Regions from separate parts of the Calidithermus terrae genome, predicted to be linked through region 1. Evidence: riboswitches for the same ligand, from Rfam matches in the RefSeq annotation. Region 1 holds a riboswitch; the other holds the start of a gene.
What was found. A riboswitch is a leader RNA that binds a small molecule or an ion and turns the genes downstream of it on or off. The one in region 1 is predicted to bind cyclic di-GMP.
Positions count from the first base shown of each region.

Region 2: another riboswitch for cyclic di-GMP. It lies ahead of Mterra_RS19130 (metallophosphoesterase family protein); the one in region 1 lies ahead of Mterra_RS13855 (S8 family peptidase).

Region 1 is NZ_QXDL01000126.1:8,107-11,904, forward strand. It holds gene Mterra_RS13850 (hypothetical protein) at 1-171, opposite strand, end outside; gene Mterra_RS13855 (S8 family peptidase) at 183-1,808, opposite strand; cyclic di-GMP riboswitch class II at 1,887-1,972, opposite strand; cyclic di-GMP riboswitch class II at 2,049-2,132, opposite strand; gene guaA (glutamine-hydrolyzing GMP synthase) at 2,243-3,769, opposite strand.
Region 2 is NZ_QXDL01000275.1:76-3,873, forward strand. It holds partial or broken gene Mterra_RS19120 (PIG-L deacetylase family protein) at 1-105, shown strand, start outside; gene Mterra_RS19125 (ABC transporter substrate-binding protein) at 340-2,046, shown strand; cyclic di-GMP riboswitch class II at 2,163-2,246, shown strand; gene Mterra_RS19130 (metallophosphoesterase family protein) at 2,380-3,141, shown strand; gene Mterra_RS19135 (DUF3208 family protein) at 3,303-3,566, opposite strand; partial or broken gene alr (alanine racemase) at 3,636-3,798, opposite strand, start outside.

The sequences.
Region 1 (3,798 bases):
AAGGGGGCTGTCGCCCTGGTTGAGCCAGTCGGCGGTGGAGGGCAGGGGCTGGCCCAGCGTGCCCTGCGGCAGGTAGATGAGGCCGTAGAGCTGGAGGTCGGCGAGGTAGAGGTGGGCTTCGTAGCCGCTGAGGATCTCGTCGGGGAGGGGTTGAAGCAGGCTCTTGGGCATGGGGACCTCCTCTAGTTGCACGCGGGGTTGGCGGGGTCAATCACCTTGGAAACGTCGATCAGGCCGTGGCCGGTCTCGGGCGAGGGGGCGGAGAGCTGGGCGGCGCTGCGCAGGCAGGAACGGACGGCCTCGAGCGTGGCGCTGCCCGCGCCTTCGGGGTGGAAGGTGCCGTGCTGGCGCTGGTTCTGGTAGAGGTGCAGCGCGACGGTGGCGCTGACGAAGGCCGCCGACATCGAGGTGCCGTAGGCGTTGCCCACGCCGTCGGCGGCCTGGCCGCCGTAGCTGGGGACGGCGGTGCCGGGGGCCACGAAGTCGAGCTCGGGGCCGTAGTTGGAGCCGAACCCGTTGCCCCACACGGCGCGCTGGCCCTGCGCGTCGGTGGCGCCCACGGCGAGGACGTAGGGCGAGGAGGCCGGGTAGCCCACGCTGGCGCTGCCGGAGTTGCCGCTAGCAGCCACCACCACCAGCCCCTGGGCGCTGACCTTAGCCAGCACGCTCTCGAGGTAGGGGTCGAAGGCCTGACCGGCCAGCGAGAGGTTGACCACCTGGGCGGGGGTGGGGTTGGTGAAGGCCCGGCCGCCGATCTCGGTCCGGCCGGCGGCGTACTCGAGGGCCTGCGCGATCTGGAGCGTGCCGGTGCGGCCCTGGGCGTCGAAGATCTTGATGGGCAGGACCTGGGCGAGGTTGTAGCTCACCCCGGCCAGCATCGAGCCGTCGTTGGTGGTCGCGGCGATGACGCCGGCGACCGCCGTGCCGTGGGAGTCGCCGCCGTGGGGGGCCACGGCGCCCTGGCGGGGCTGGGGGGCCTCGAGGCTAGCCCCCACCACGTCCAGCCAGCTCGACTGGGGGGTGAGGTTGGGGGCGAGGTCGGGGCGGTCGGTGAAGAAGCCGGTGTCGGCCACGGCGACCACGGGGCGCTCGCAGCCCGCGCTCAGGCCCTTCCAGGCCTGCTCGAGGCGCATCTGGGCGAAGAGCTCGTCCTGGGCGGGGTACTGGCGGTTGGCCGGGGGCACGGCGGCCAGGGCGGCCTCGTAGAGGTACTCGGGCTGGGCGTAGTCGGCCAGGCCCTGCTCGACGAGGGCGCGGGCCTTGGCGGCCTCCTGGCCCTGCGGCACCCGCACCACGCCCCAGCCGCCCTCCAGGCGCACAGCGCCCAGCTTCTGCAAGCGGCTGTCGCTCTGGCTGAACACCAGCAGGCGGCCGCTGGCGTAGGGGCGGTCGAAGCGGCCCAGCCCGGCGGGCCTGAGCGGCTCGGGCGCGGCGAGCGCGGCGCGGGCGGCGGGCCGGCTCGAGCTCGGGCAGCTCACGGAGGCCTGGGGCTCGACCGTGACGCTCTGGGTCTTGACCGCGCGGCCCTGGGGGGTGGCGAGCTCGAGGGTGAAGCGGTAGGTCTTGGCGGCGGTGGTGGGGTTGCCCCGCACCTTCACCGAGAAGGAGCGGTCGCGGGTGGTGAGGGGAAAGCCCGGCAGGGCGGGCTCGCTCGTGACGGTCACTTCCCCGGCGCCTTCGGCCTGCCAGAAGAAGGAGACTTCTCCCCCGCTCACCGGAAGCTGGGCGGGCACGGCCGTGAACTCGGCCTGGGTCTGGGCGACGGGCTGTCCGCAGCCCGCCAGGACCACAGCGGCGAGCCCGGCCACCGCCCAGAGCGGACGAAAGGTCGAAGAGCCAACGGTAAAGATGAGTGGGAAAAGCCAAGGTCCGTCAGGAACGCTTTTTCTGCGTTCGGCCGGTTGCACCACTGGCTCCCCGGTTCCCTTGGTGCCCACGTTGGGAAACACGGTTCAACGCCTCCGAACACCCTAAACGACGCCTAGGGCCAGGCTGGGAACCTGACCGGCGAGAAACGCCCACGGCGTGGCAAGATGCGTACGGAGTGGTTGTCTCTCGGCCGGTTGCGCCACTGGCTCGGCCTGTCCCAGGCGCCCAAATGCAGGACAGGCTTCGTCGCCTCCGAGAGGAGGTTTCCCTCCAGGTGCCGTTGTACCACATCCCTTAGGTGGGGAAATGGTCAAACGTCACATCTGGGGCGTTACTTTCGTGACTTGGGAGTGCCCTCCGGCACTGCCGCGCCTCACTCCCACTCGATGGTGGCGGGCGGTTTGGAGGTTATGTCGTAGACCACGCGCCCGACCTCGGGGACTTGGCGGGTGATCTTGCGGGCGACCTCGTCGAGGAAGTCGAGGGGCAGGCGGGCCCAGTCGGCGGTCATGAAGTCGGCGGTGCTCACCGCCCGCAGGCCCAGCACGTAGCCGTAGCTGCGCTCGTCGCCGATGACGCCCACGCTCTGCAGGGGGGTGAGCACGGCCAGGGCCTGAGAAACGCTGTCGTAGAGGTTCCAGTCGCGCAGGGCGCTGATGAAGATGTCGTCGGCGCGGCGCAGGACGTCGAGCTTCTCGGGCGTGACCTCGCCCAGGATGCGGATGGAGAGGCCGGGGCCCGGGAAGGGGTGGCGCATGCGGATGGGCTCGGGGAGGCCCAGGAGCAGGGCGAGCTCGCGCACCTCGTCCTTGAAGAGGTAGCGGAAGGGCTCCAGGAGCTCGAAGTTGAGGTCCGGGGGCAGCCCCCCCACGTTGTGGTGGCTCTTGATGTTGGCCGCCCCTTCCCCGCCCGCCGACTCGATGACGTCGGGGTAGAGCGTGCCCTGCGCCAGCCAGCGGCAGCCCTCCTGCGAGAGCTTGCGGGCTTCGGCCTCGAAGACCCGGATGAACTCCCGCCCCACGATCTTGCGCTTTTCCTCGGGGTCGGCAACCCCCTTCAGCGCCCGCAGGAACTGCTCGGAGGCGTCCACCACCCGCAAATTCTCGTCGCCCAGGGGCCGCAGGGCCTGCTCGACCTCGTGGCGCTCGTTCAGGCGCAGCAGGCCATGGTCCACGAACACGGCGGTGAGCTGCGAGCCGATGGCCCTCGAGAGCAGCAGGGCCAGGGTGGAGGAGTCCACCCCGCCCGACACCGCCAGCAGCACCCGGTCCTTGCCCACCTTGGCGCGGATGTCGGCGATGAGGGCCTCGAGGGTGTGCTCGGGGGTCCAGTCGCGGCGCACCCCGGCGAGCTCGAGGAAGTTCTCCAGCACCGCCATGCCCTTGGGGCTGTGCACCACCTCCGGGTGGAACTGCACCCCGAAGGTCCGGCCGTCGGGGGCTGCGACGGCGGCCACCGGGTTCTCCTCGGTCTCGGCGATCACCCGCCACCCCTCGGGCAGGGCGGTCACGGCGTCGGAGTGGCTCATCCACATCTGCAACTCGCCCTCCAGCCCCTCGAACAGCGGCCCCTCGTGCCGCGTCAGCACCGCCTTGCCGTACTCCCGCCGCCCGGCCCGCTCCACCCGCCCCCCGTGGGCCATCGCCAGGTACTGCATCCCGTAGCAGATGCCCAGCACCGGCAGCCCCTGCTCGAGCAGCCCCTCCGCCGGCCGCGGTGAGCTGGGGTCGAAGACCGAGTTGGGCCCGCCCGACAAAATCACCGCCTGCGGACGCTCCGCCAGGACGCGCTCGAGGCTGGCCGTCCCCGGCAGGATCACCGAGTACGCCCGCAATTCCCGCACCCGCCGCGCGATGAGCCGGGTGTACTGCGAGCCGAAATCGAGGATGACGACGCTCATGTGGGTGAGTGTACCCGTAAAGGGCGGGA
Region 2 (3,798 bases), on a different contig from region 1:
GCCCTCTCGGTGCTCGGCTTCATGGACCGCTCGGCCGAGCGGCTGGCGAGGGAGACCTTCCACCTGGCGGGCTACCGGGGCGAGCCGCAGGGCGAGCTGCTGTAGGGCGCCGGCCCCCTGAGGACGATGAGCGCCCTCGAGCGCCCTGCTCGGGGGCGCTTTGGGCTAGCGCATCCTCCTGACGGCTGAGGGGGCTCATTCGACCGTAATGGCCTTAAAACCACACCTTCGCCCGATTGAGCCGGCCTGATTTCGTGCGATAGTGCGCTTCGCACTCCCGAGGGAGAGCGTTCGCTTGTGGCACAGGAGGAGATGAGGTTGAGAACGCAAACTACCCGCTTGTTGGCTGTAGGCGTGCTGTTGAGCGGCTTGGGGCTGGCGGCCGTGCCGGCCAACACCCTGCTCATCCAGCAGTCGGCGGACATCCCCACGCTCGACCCGGGCGAGACCTACGACACCTCCTCGGGGCAGGTCGTCGAGAACGTCTACGAGACCCTGCTGACTTATAAGGGCAAGAGCGTGGCCGAGCTCCAGCCGCTGCTGGCGACGTCCTGGAGCGCCTCGAGCGACGGCCGCACCTACACCTTCACCCTGCGCCGGGGCGTGAAGTTCCACTCGGGCAACGAGTTCACCTGCGCCGACGCGGAGTACAGCCTGCGCCGCAACCTGGTGACCAACAACCACAGCTCGGGCAACTGGTTCCTTTCCGAGAGCCTGCTGGGCACCGCGTCCAACGCCAAGGACGACCCGAGCATCACCTGGGCCAAGATCGCCGCGGCCGTGAGCTGCAACGCCAACGGTCAGCTGGTGCTCAAGCTGCCCAAGGCCGACCCCGCGCTCCTGGTCAAGCTGGCCTTCGCCGGCAACTCGGTCGTGGACAAGAAGCACGCCGTCTCCATCGGCGAGTGGGACGGCACCGAGGCCACCTGGAAGGACTGGGTTGACCGCGAGCTCACCGAGTCGGCGCTCTCACAGAAGCCCAGCGGCACCGGCGCCTACCGCCTGGTGCGGCGCGACGCCAACACCACCGTGCTGCAGGCCTTCGACGGCTACTGGGGCGGCAAGCCCAAGCTGCAGAACGTGATCGTCCAGATCGTCAAGGAGCAGGCCACCCGCCTCGAGGCGCTGAAGAAGGGCGACGCCGACGTCGTCGAGACCGGGCCGCGGCCGGTGCTCGAGCAGCTCAAGGGCGTGGCCGGCCTCAAGGTCATCGACGGGCTGCCCAACGTCTCGGCCGCGGTCATCGCGATGAACCAGAACATCAAGGACCCCGGCGTGCTGGGCTCGGGCAAGCTCGACGGCAAGGGCATCCCCGCCAACTTCTTCTCCGACGTCAACGTGCGCAAGGCCTTCGCCTACTCCTTCGACTACGACCGCTACATCAAGGAGGTCCAGCTGGGCAAGGGCCTCCAGCGCACCATGGCGATGCCCGACACCTACTTCGGCTACGACGCCAAGCTCAGGAAGTACACCTACGACCCCAAGCAGGCCGAGGCGGCCTTCAAGAAGGCCTTCGGCGGGCAGCTCTGGAGCCGCGGCTTCGTGCTCAAGGCCCGCTACCGCGCGGGCTCGGCGGCCTCGCAGACGGCCATGGAGATCCTCAAGACCAACATCGAGAAGCTCAACCCCAAGTTCAAGGTCGAGCTCGAGCCCAAGACCTGGTCGGACTTCCTCAAGGACTCCCAGGAGGGCAAGGAGGCCATGATCCTCGTGAGCTGGGCCCCCGACTACGCCGACCCCGACAACTTCCTCTACACCTTCTACGCCTCGGACGGCTACTACAGCCCCCTGATGGGCCTGAAGGACGCCCAGATGGACCGCCTGCTCGAGCAGGCCCGCGCCACCACCGACCGGGCCAAGCGCGCGGCGCTGTACAGCCAGGTCGGGCAGCGCGCCTACGACCTCGCGCCCTCCATCCTGGTGCCTGCCGGGCAGGTCTTCATCGTGCACAGCGACAAGCTGCGCGGCATCGCCGAGAATTACAACCCCATGTTCTCGGGCATCACCGGCACCTTCTGGAAGAGCCTGAGCAAGGCCGGGCTCTGAACGGCCTTCTGACCCAGGGTCCCCCCGCGAGCAGCGGGGGGACTTGCCTTCGAGGGGCATTAATCACAGCTTCCAGGGCTTCCTCGAGCTAAGGTGCGAGCTGGAAGGGTTCGCCTTTCCGCCTCGGAGGCGAGGAAGCCTGTCCTGCACTTGGGCGCCTGGGACAGGCCGAGCCAGTGGCGCAACCGGCCGAGTCGAGCAAACCCGCACCGCTGCCCTGGGCGTTGGCAGCCTGTTCGAGGTTTTTCGGTCGGTGAGGCACCCAGCCTGGCCGACCGTGCCTTAATTTCGGCCGGACCCCCCAACGCCAGCCAGGCCCTAGCGAGGCCATTCATGCGCATCGGAATTCTCTCGGACATCCACGCCAACCTGCCCGCCCTGGCGGCGGCGCTGGGCTGGTTGTCCAAGCAACAGCTCGACGCCATCGTCGCGGTGGGCGACATCGTGGGCTACGGCCCCCACCCCAAGCCGGTCATCCGCATGCTCCAGCGCTTCAACGTGCACTGCATCGGGGGCGGCAGCGACATGCGCGTGGCCTTCCGGGTGCTCTCCAGCGCTCCCCGCAGCAGCATCTCCGACCTCACCCTGCGCTGGACCATCGCCCAGCTCGAGGAGCCGGAGATCGCCTTCCTCAAGGGCCTGCGCTACCGCCACCGCGTGCCGCTGGGCAGGGGACAGCTCATGGCCTTCCACGGCACCCCCGAAGACCCGGAGGTCAAGATCGACCTCGAGCTCCCCGCCGCCGACCTGCTGCCGCTGTTCGAGCGCTTCGACGCCTCCTGCATCGTGGCCTCGGGCAGCCACCTGCCCTTCCAGCGCTGGCTGGGCGACCGCCTGATCTTCGACCCCGGCTCGGTGGGCCTGAGCCTGGGCGGGGCCCCCGGCGCCGACGTGGCGGTGCTCGAGGACACCCCCCAGGGCCTCAAGGTCCAGTTCAAGAAGCTCCCCTACGACACCGAGTGGGTGGCCCAGGACATGGCCCTCGTCGGCTTCCCCCCGCCCCTCATCGAGGCGATCCGGCAGGGCTCCTTCACCCCTTCCGACCAGCCCGCCTCCAACGCGACCATCGAGTGGGTGCCGGCGGTGCACGGGTAGGGTTGGCGGGCACGGGTCGTACGTCCTGCGCCCTACGTCGAACGCCAAACGTCGAACGCCGAATGCCGAACGCAAGACGCAAAACGCCGGTCGTGCGTCCTACGTCCTACGCCGTACGCAAAACGCAAGACGCAAAACGCAAGACGCAAGACGTTTTGGCCCTAGACCCCCGATCCTGGACCCTCGACAAACCGCGGAGCACGGGGCCCTAAACCCATCCCCCTTCTGGCGTCCGGCCTTAGGCGTTGGGCGTTGGGCGTGCCGTCCTGGAAGAAGGCGAAGGGCGGGCGCACGGGGTCGATGAGCAGGTGAACGGGGCCGTCCTCGAGCCCCTCCCCCAGCCGCGCGGGCAGGGCCTGCTTGGGGTCGAACTCGAGCGCTTTGGGGTGCCAGAGGTAGCCCTGGAAGAGCTTCACGCCCCTCATGAGCCCTCCGGCGCGCCCGGGTCGCGGGCGAAAGGCGAGTGATCCGGGTGATGCATGCCTTTTACGCTATCACGCGTCCGCGCGGGCCACTTCCACCCCGCCGCGCAGGTAGACCCGGGGCAGCCGCGCCGCCAGCCGCACCGCCGGCTCGTAGCTCACCGTCCCGGTGAGCTCGGCCCAGCCCCACAGGCTCGAGCTGGGGTGGAAGTCGGGGGTGACCACCTCGAAGACG